DNA from 3 places in the Photobacterium sp. WH24 genome. Region 1 is predicted to be linked to each of the others. Evidence: predicted binding sites of a transcription regulator. Region 1 holds the regulator's gene; each other region holds the start of a gene.

The links. Region 1 encodes MetJ, which represses methionine synthesis genes. Its sites were predicted from a motif close to TTAGACNTNTANANGTCTAA; they were not measured.
Region 2: the regulator MetJ is predicted to act here: its motif matches at 1,960-1,979, upstream of metN (methionine ABC transporter ATP-binding protein MetN).
Region 3: the regulator MetJ is predicted to act here: its motif matches at 1,549-1,568, upstream of metH (methionine synthase).

Annotation. Positions count from the first base shown of each region.
Region 1 covers NZ_JAGSOZ010000006.1:59,088-62,277, reverse strand. The annotation lists gene rpmE (50S ribosomal protein L31) at 1-155, shown strand, start outside; gene KCG43_RS09080 (malic enzyme-like NAD(P)-binding protein) at 416-1,663, shown strand; gene metJ (met regulon transcriptional regulator MetJ) at 1,741-2,058, opposite strand; gene KCG43_RS09070 (O-succinylhomoserine (thiol)-lyase) at 2,247-3,190, shown strand, end outside.
Region 2 covers NZ_JAGSOZ010000016.1:5,685-8,874, reverse strand. The annotation lists gene KCG43_RS16980 (methionine ABC transporter permease) at 51-737, opposite strand; gene metN (methionine ABC transporter ATP-binding protein MetN) at 727-1,761, opposite strand; gene gmhB (D-glycero-beta-D-manno-heptose 1,7-bisphosphate 7-phosphatase) at 2,103-2,660, shown strand; gene KCG43_RS16965 (ABC transporter permease subunit) at 2,931-3,190, shown strand, end outside.
Region 3 covers NZ_JAGSOZ010000005.1:266,524-269,713, reverse strand. The annotation lists gene metA (homoserine O-succinyltransferase) at 1-18, shown strand, start outside; gene KCG43_RS08770 (sodium:proton antiporter) at 87-1,424, opposite strand; gene metH (methionine synthase) at 1,624-3,190, shown strand, end outside.

The sequences.
Region 1 (3,190 bases):
ACGCTTTTGTCTTTAATTCAACCATGAAAAAAGACATCAGCCTGGATGTGTGTGACAAATGTCACCCATTCTACACTGGTAAGCAGCGTCAAGTGAGCACCGGTGGCCGTATCGACAAATTCAACAAGCGTTTCGGCGCTCTGTCTAGCAAGTAATTGCTTTAAGACACTGTCGAGAAAAGGGACGCATATGCGTCCCTTTTTGCTATTTGCTGTTTCTTCCCGCCTTTAATGACTGATTTATTTGTAGTCATTGACTCCAACCTGTCATCCCCTGCATATCTTCTGGCCTGTCACGGTAATTGTCTTGGTATTACCAGCTTGTGCGAACTAGGATTTTGTGCTGCTATCGAATATGATTGATTGTTCAATACCGAACCGAACAGAACATCCATCCATTCAGGATTCTAATAATTATGTCTGAAGATTTTCGTCAACAAGCACTTCACTATCATGCTTACCCTGTCCCCGGGAAAATTTCGGTTGAACTAAGCAAGCCTGCCAATACAGTAGAAGATCTCGCTCTGGCCTACAGCCCTGGTGTGGCTGAGCCGGTGCGGGAAATCGCCCAGAATGCAGAGAATGTGTATAAGTACACAGGTAAAGGCAACATGGTTGCTGTGATTACCAATGGTACGGCCATTCTTGGCTTGGGTAACCTGGGGCCGTTGGCTTCTAAGCCGGTTATGGAAGGTAAGGCCCTGCTGTTCAAGCGTTTCGCTGGCCTGGATTCGATTGATATCGAAGTGAAACACCGTACCATCGACGAGTTCGTTGATACTGTGGCCAATATCGCCGATACCTTTGGTGGTATTAACCTGGAAGATATCAAAGCCCCCGATTGTTTTGAGATTGAAAAACGCCTGATCGAACGTTGCCAGGTGCCTGTGTTCCATGATGACCAGCACGGTACGGCAATTGTAACGGCAGCCGGTATGCTGAACGCACTGGAACTGCAGGGCAAAGATATCAAAGAAGCAGTGATCATCTGCCTGGGTGCCGGCGCAGCGGCCGTCGCCTGTATGGAACTGTTGATCAAATGCGGCGCGCAGCGTGAAAAAATCTACATGCTGGATCGCAAAGGTGTGATTCACACCCGTCGTGATGACATCAACGAGTATAAGCAACTGTTTGCCAACAACACAGATAAGCGCACCCTGGAAGATGTTATCGAAGGCGCGGATATCTTTGTCGGTGTCTCAGGCCCGGATCTGCTGGCCCCTGAGTCGCTGAAACTGATGGCTGACAAGCCGATCGTGTTTGCCTGCTCAAACCCGGATCCGGAAATTAAACCTGAGCTGGCCCATGCGGTTCGTAATGATTTGATCATGGGAACCGGCCGTTCGGATTATCCGAACCAGGTAAATAACGTCATTTGTTTCCCGTTTATCTTCCGTGGTGCGTTGGATGTGCGTGCCAGCGAGATTAACGATGAAATGAAACTGGCTGCGGTGAACGCTATCCGCGAACTGGCCAAAGAACCGGTGCCGGCAGAAGTTGTTAAAGCAGCAGGTGTGGATAAGCTGGAGTTCGGTCCGGACTATATTATCCCTAAACCTATGGATCCGCGTTTGTTGCCACGGGTTGCCAAAGCGGTTGCGGTCGCGGCTGTGGAATCTGGCGTTGCCCGTATCGAAATGCCTGTGGGTTACATGGAAGTGTAATGACACACAGTGTGTGCTTATGATTGAAAAAACCAGCCATATGGCTGGTTTTTTTTTATCTCAAGGCGTTATGTTGATTATTCGTTGATGTCTTCGTACTCAATACCCAGGCTGTCCATGATGGCCTTAGCTTCTGCCGGTAAATCGTCAGGGCGATCTTTGCGGATATCTTCATCCGTTGGCAGTGGCTGGCCGGTGTAGGCATGCAGGAATGCTTCGCACAGCAGTTCACTGTTGGTGGCGTGGCGAAGGTTATTTACCTGACGGCGGGTGCGTTCATCTGTGAGGATTTTCAACACCTTTAATGGGATAGAGACAGTGATTTTCTTGACCTGCTCATTTTTCTTGCCATGTTCCGCATAAGGGCTGATGTACTCACCGTTCCACTTTGCCATTGTTTACCTTCTCAGCGATATAGGGTTTTGAAATATTGTATGGGGGGAATTTTAGCGGCATTTACTGCCACAAGCAAAGACATATAGACGTCTAGAAGTGTTGACGTCTTTTTTAAATCTCGCTAAGGTTGAAGCATCTTACTCTCGTCGGCCTCTGGCCTGGTCCCGGAAACAAGGAAGCAAATTACATGAGTGACAAGAAAACAGCTACTATCGCTGTTCGCAGCGGCATTGAAACCGATCAGCAATTTCGTGCAGTGGTGCCACCTATTTACTTGACCTCAACCTATGGCTTCCCTGAATTAGGGACTTTACCTCAGTACGATTATTCCCGCTCGGGAAATCCCACCCGTAATTTACTGGCAGACACTCTGGCGGAACTGGAAGGCGGAGCGGGTGGTGTGGTGACCAGCTGTGGTACAGCGGCGATTAACCTGCTGGCAACGGCGCAGCTGGGGCCGGATGATCTGGTTGTGGCCCCCCATGACTGCTACGGCGGTACCTACCGCTTGTTCAATACCCGTGCCGGCAAAGGTGACTTCAAGGTGCTTTTTGTCGATCAGGGCAACCCTAAGGCACTGGCTGAAGCACTGGCCAGAAAACCTAAACTGGTGTGGGTTGAAACGCCGTCCAACCCCTTGTTGCGGGTGATTGACGTCGAGCAGCTGTGTTTGCAGGCGCATGACGCGGGAGCGCTGGTGGCGGTGGATAACACTTTCCTCTCGCCGGCGCTGCAGCAGCCTATCGCGCTGGGCGCAGACTTCGTGGTGCATTCCACCACTAAATATATCAATGGGCATTCCGATGTGGTTGGCGGGGTGCTGATTGCGAAAGACAGCGAGCACGCCGAGAACTTGTCCTGGTGGGCCAACTGTATCGGCGCCACCGGCGCGCCCTTTGATGCTTACCTGACCCTGCGCGGCGTACGTACTTTGATGGCACGTATGCGTGTCCATGAAGAAAATTCCGCCCGGCTGCTGGCCTATCTGCAAACCCAGCCGCTGGTGGGTAAGATTTATCACCCCAGCCTGGCAGATCACCCAGGTCATGAGATTGCGGCCCGGCAGCAAAAAGGCTTTGGCTCCATGCTGAGTTTTGAGCTGGCCGGCAGCATGCAGCAACTGGAAGTTTT
Region 2 (3,190 bases), on a different contig from region 1:
GGCAAGCCATGTCCGGCGGATGTGAGTTTTCTGTTGTGTTCCCGTCAAACTTATCTGTGGTCGACGCGGCGGACCAGATGATCCCCGGCGGACTGGATCAGCTGTACTAACACGACCAGCATGATCACAGTGATCATCATGACTGTGCCGTCAAAGCGCTGATAACCATAGCGGATACCGACATCACCTAAACCGCCGCCGCCGACTGTACCTGCCATGGCCGAGTAGCTGACCAGAGTGACCAGAGTAATGGTGACGGCATTAATAATGCCCGGCAGCGCTTCCGGCAGCAGTACCTTGCGAATGATTTGCACTGGCGTGGCACCCATAGCTTGCGCGGCTTCAACCAGACCGCTGGGTACTTCGAGCAGTGCACCTTCCACCAGACGGGCGATAAAGGGAATTGCGCCGACTGTCAGTGGCACAATGGCCGCCGCAGTACCGATGGAACTGCCCACCACAAAGCGGGTGAATGGAATAATGGCCACCAGCAGAATAATGAACGGGATGGAGCGGCCGATATTAACCACACCACCCAGCACTTTATTAAAGCCCGGGTTGGCCAGCAGGCCGTTGGGCTTGGTCAGGTGCAGAGCGACACCCACAGGAATGCCGATGGCGAAACCAATCAGGCCGGAAGCGAAGACCATCATCAGTGTTTCGCCTAAAGCGTCCGTCAGCAGACCAATCAGGCGTTCGTTGGTTTGCCACCAGGTGGCGATAGAATCAAGCAACATAACCCAGCACCTCTACATTTACTTTGTGTTCGCGAAGGAAAGCGATGGCTTGTTGTGTCGCTTCTTCAGAGCCAAAAAATTCCGCCAGCATCAGGCCGAACTTCACACCGCCGGCATAGTCCATGTCGGCACTCAGAATGTTGGCATCAATACCGAACTGCCGCGATGCCTGACTGAGCAGTGGCGCATCCACGGAAGCGCCGGTGAATTCCAGTCGTATCAGAGGGTAGTTAGTCTCTGTACGCTCTGTTTCCAGGCGCGCTTTATAATCTTCCGGTATCGACAGATCTAAGGTAGAACGGATAAATTCACGTGCCAGTTCTGTTTTCGGATGGGCAAAGATATCACCCACCGGACCTTTCTCGACCAGCTCGCCGTTGCCTATGATGGCTACTTCTGAACAGATGCTTTTCACCACGTTCATTTCATGGGTGATCAGCAAAATGGTCAGGTTCAGCTTATTATTGATTTCTTTCAGTAACTCAAGAATGGACTGGGTGGTGGCCGGATCCAGTGCGCTGGTGGCTTCGTCACACAACAAAACTTTAGGATCAGAGGCTAGGGCACGGGCAATAGCCACCCGTTGTTTTTGTCCGCCGCTGAGGTTTGACGGGTAGGACTGATGTTTGTCAGCTAAACCAACCAGATTGAGCAATTCGGTTACTTTGCGTTTGACTTCCGCTTTATCCGTGCCAGCCAGTTCCAGCGGCAGCGCGACATTGTCGAAAACGGTGCGGGACGATAACAGATTGAAGTGCTGGAAAATCATGCCGATTTTACGGCGAGCCAGTGTTAATTCCTGATTAGAGAGCTGAGTGAGATCGATACCATCAACAATGATGTGTCCTGAGGTTGGCTTCTCAAGCAAGTTAACGCAACGTATCAGGGTACTTTTTCCCGCACCGGACGCACCGATGACACCAAAAATTGTGCCTTGCTCAATGCTGAGGTTGATATCGCGTAAGGCGTGGATGTCTTTATCCCCGACTTTGAAGGTTTTATTGACCCTGTTGATCTCTATCATGCTGTGTCCTGCTACTGCTTTTTTAACTTGCTTGCTGTGTTGTAAACCAGCATAGCTTTATGGTCGTAATTTCGCCTGCATTAGTGTTTTTGTGTGTAGTTTAAGCGATAGACCTTGTCATCTTCTTGTGTTATCGGAATTTTTCCGTGTCATCTGTTGTGGATGCTAGGGTGTCTAGATGGCTAAGTCAATAGGTATTTTTACGTCTAGACGGCTAAATCATAAAACACTGCGATTCAGCCGGAAAAGTGTCAGCCAGTCTGCCTGAGGATAAAGAGATGATTCCGTGTGTCAGCCATGCCATAATTTAGCGAATTTGATTTCTATCTTTAGGTGATCGCTTGGCTAAGCCTGCTGTGTTTATTGATCGTGACGGCGTCATTAACGTTGATCACGGCTATGTCCATACTGTTGACGATTTTGAATATATCGAAGGGGTGTTTGACGCCTGCAAGAAACTGAAAGAGCAGGGTTACCTTCTGGTGCTGGTGACCAATCAGGCCGGTATTGCCAGAGGCATGTATACCGAAGATGAATTCCTGACCCTGACAGAGTGGATGGACTGGAATTTTGTCGATAACGGTGTTGAATTTGACGGCATCTATTACTGCCCGCATCACCCGACAGAAGGAAAGGGCGATTATCTGCAAGATTGTGATTGCCGCAAGCCCAAGCCAGGCATGTTTATTTCAGCCCGCGATTTTCTGAACATTGATATGGCCCGTTCAGTGATGATTGGCGATAAAACCGATGATATGACAGCGGCGCAAGCGGCTGACGTGGGCACCAGAATTCTGGTGCGTACCGGTAAGCCAGTCACTCAAGAAGGGGAGGCACTGGCATCGGTTGTGCTCGACAGTGTCGCGGATGTCCCGGCCTGGTTAGCGGCCCGCAACTAACTGTCCGGCATCTTTAAGGTTCACAAAAACAGACACGCTCAAAACGTGTCTGTTTTTTTATATCTGTATAGTGATCACTCTGATGGCCTGCCAGGTGGGTCAGAATATCAGGACAGTATTTTCCCTTTGATACAGGGGTAAATATAAACTTATGTTTTTATTGTCAAATAGTGAGCAGGCTGCTGTTTGGATCATCATTAGACATTCAACCAACTGCTATACTGACTAGACCAAGGAACAGGCGGACAATGACAGGAGTCATTTACCTTCATGCTTTCATACTTTTTGCGCCGTTTGGTGCTGGTAATCCCCACTTTTATCGGCATTACGATTCTTATTTTTGCCCTCACCCGTTTTGTGCCGGGCGGACCGGTCGAGCGTATGCTGGCCAGTATTCAGGCGCAGCAAAGTATGTCTATGTCTCCTTCTATGGCAGGGGAAAGCAATGCACTGTCAGAAGATCAACTGGCCGAACTCAATGCGTTTTACGGATTAGACAAGCCGGTATTTGAAGCTTATTCCGAGTGGCT
Region 3 (3,190 bases), on a different contig from region 1:
TTCACCAAGGACGACTGATTGACGCAGCCCTCACAAATAAAAAGACCTGCCAAAGCAGGTCTTTTTCATCGTCAGTATTCGGGTATTCAGGATTTGGGATCGGTTTCCGGTTGTTGGTGAGCATGAGCGGTTTGTTTGTTCTCTTTCGCTTTTTTCGCTTCCCAGGCTTTGGCTTTTTCGATCATAGGTGTGATGGTAGAGCCCTGGATCAGGATAGAGAACACCACGACTGAATAGGTCATCACCAGAATTATCTCTTTCACATCAATATTTTTCTCCGGAATAACGATAACACCGGCAGGGATCGCCATCGCCATCGCCAGAGCAAGACCACCGCGCAAGCCACCCCAAGTGAGGATCTTCACCGACTCGGGATTGTATTGGCGAAAACGTTTAAAGCCAAGATACGACAGCTTCACACTCAGGTAGCGCGCCAGTAGCACCAGCGGCACAGCTATCACCATCAGTGTCCAGTCTTCCTCATGGAAGCTGAAAGACAGCATGCTCATACCAATCAGCAGGAAGAGTACACCGTTCAGGAATTCATCAACCAACTCCCAGAAGTGATCCAGATGGTCTTCACTCTCTTTAGAAAAGCCGATATAACGGGTCCAGTTGCCTATCATGATACCGGAGACCACCATAGCTAGCGGCCCGGACACATGAATAACATCGGCAAAAGCATAACCAGCCGTTGGGATTCCCAGAGTCAGCAGAAGTTCCATGGAGTGATCGTCTGTCGAACTGATCAGATAATGGAACAGCAGGCCGAGAACAAAACCATAGGTTATGCCACCAATGGCTTCCTGCAGGAAAAGATGGCCAACACCCAGCACAGTAGGTGCTTCATCACCAAAGGCGATGGTAAACAAAGTGACGAAGATGACCAGGCCAAATCCATCGTTAAACAGCGACTCACCTTCAATTTGTGTGGAGATGCGGCGCGGCGCGTGCAGTTTTTTTACTATCGCCAGCACGGCTATTGGGTCCGTCGGTGAAATTAATGCGCCGAACAGCAGGCAGTAAATCAGGTCTAACTGGATTCCCAGCATCTGGCATATCCACCAAAGGCTGCCACCGATGAAGAATGTGGAAAACAGTGTGGCCCCCAGAGCCAGAATGGTGATTTCCCATTTTTGATCTTCGAGATGTGGCAGCTTGATCCCTAAACCGCCAGCAAAAAGTAAGAAGCCTAAAATGCCTTTTAGCAGAAAGCTTTCGAAATCGATCTGACCCAGCTGTTCCGCAGCAATTTCTTCGAGGTGAAACCAGCCGTTGTGGCCTGCGATCACAATTCCGAGCGATAAAATAATAGCACCGGCTGTGATGGCGATAGTGGTTTGCATCTTGCCTATTTTGTGGTTAATAAAGGCAATAACCATCGCAGCGGCGGCGAGAAAACAGAGGGTACTGTATACCGACATCCTTGATCCTCATCTGTTGTTAAAGTGTTAAGCAAAAATTGTGACAAAATATAAATGCTCGGGCCTCTGATAGCCATAAAAACTTTAGGCTTACGCTTGGATAATAAGTTTTCGCAAACGATATATGGACGTCTAGATTTCCAATCAGGCTGTGATAGGATGTTAGCAGCTGATAGGTTTAAGTGTAAGGAAGTAAGCAGTGTCGAAGGGTACGGATTTATTACAAAAGCGACTTAAGGAACAGATCCTCATCATAGATGGGGGCATGGGCACCATGATCCAGAGCTACAAGCTGGATGAAGAGGATTACCGTGGTGAACGTTTTTCTGATTGGCATTCGGATCTTAAAGGCAATAACGATCTGCTGGTACTCTCCCAGCCGCAACTGATCAAGGATATTCACTCCGCTTATCTTGAAGCCGGCGCTGATATTCTTGAGACCAACACTTTCAACTCAACGACTATTGCCATGGCTGACTATGACATGGAGAGTCTGAGTGCCGAGATTAATTTCGAAGCGGCAAAGCTGGCTCGTCAGGCGGCTGATGAGTGGACGGCGAAAACACCGGACAAACCACGATTTGTAGCTGGTGTTCTCGGTCCGACTAACCGTACCTGTTCGATATCACCGGATGTGAACGATCCCGGTTTCAGGAACGTGTCGTTTGATCTATTGGTAGCAGCGTATTCCGAATCAACCCGCGCCCTGATAGCTGGCGGGTCCGATATCATCCTGATTGAAACTATTTTTGATACCCTGAATGCCAAAGCCTGTGCGTTTGCCGTGGATAAGGTCTTTGAAGAGCTGGGCGTGACTTTGCCTGTTATGATTTCAGGCACAATCACCGATGCCTCCGGCCGCACCTTATCAGGACAAACCACTGAAGCTTTTTACAATTCTCTGCGACACGTCAAACCTATTTCATTTGGCCTTAACTGTGCATTGGGTCCGGATGAGCTGCGTCAGTATGTGGAAGAATTATCACGTATTTCTGAGTGTGCGGTATCAGCGCACCCGAATGCCGGTCTGCCAAACGCATTCGGCGAGTATGACCTTGAAGCGACAGAAATGGCTGAGCATATCAAAGAATGGGCGGAGTCCGGCTTTCTGAACCTGGTGGGCGGTTGTTGTGGCACCACGCCAGAGCATATTCGTGAAATGGCCCGGGTGACGGAGAATGTAGCGCCACGTCCATTGCCTGAGATTCCTGTGGCCTGCCGTTTATCAGGGCTTGAGCCGCTAACCATTGAAAAAGACACTTTATTTGTCAATGTCGGTGAGCGGACCAATGTGACAGGTTCAGCCCGTTTCCGTAGGTTGATCAAAGAAGAGCTTTATGACGAAGCGCTGGAAGTGGCACGTCAGCAGGTGGAAGCCGGTGCTCAGATCATCGATATCAATATGGATGAAGGCATGCTGGATGCCGAAGCTGCCATGGTGCGCTTTCTGAACCTGTGTGCCTCTGAGCCTGAAATCTCCCGTGTCCCCATTATGATTGACTCATCCAAGTGGGAAATACTGGAAGCTGGCCTTAAGTGTGTGCAGGGTAAGCCAATTGTTAACTCAATATCTCTCAAAGAAGGTAAAGAGAGGTTTGTTGAACAGGCGAAACTGATTCGCCGCTATGGCGCAGCCGTGATTGTGATGGCGTTTGATGAAGTGGGTCAGGCCGATACCCGTGAGCGTAAGATAGAGATCTGTACCAATGCCTATCGCATTCTGGTTGATGAGGTGGGCTACCCGCCGGAAGATATCATTTTTGACC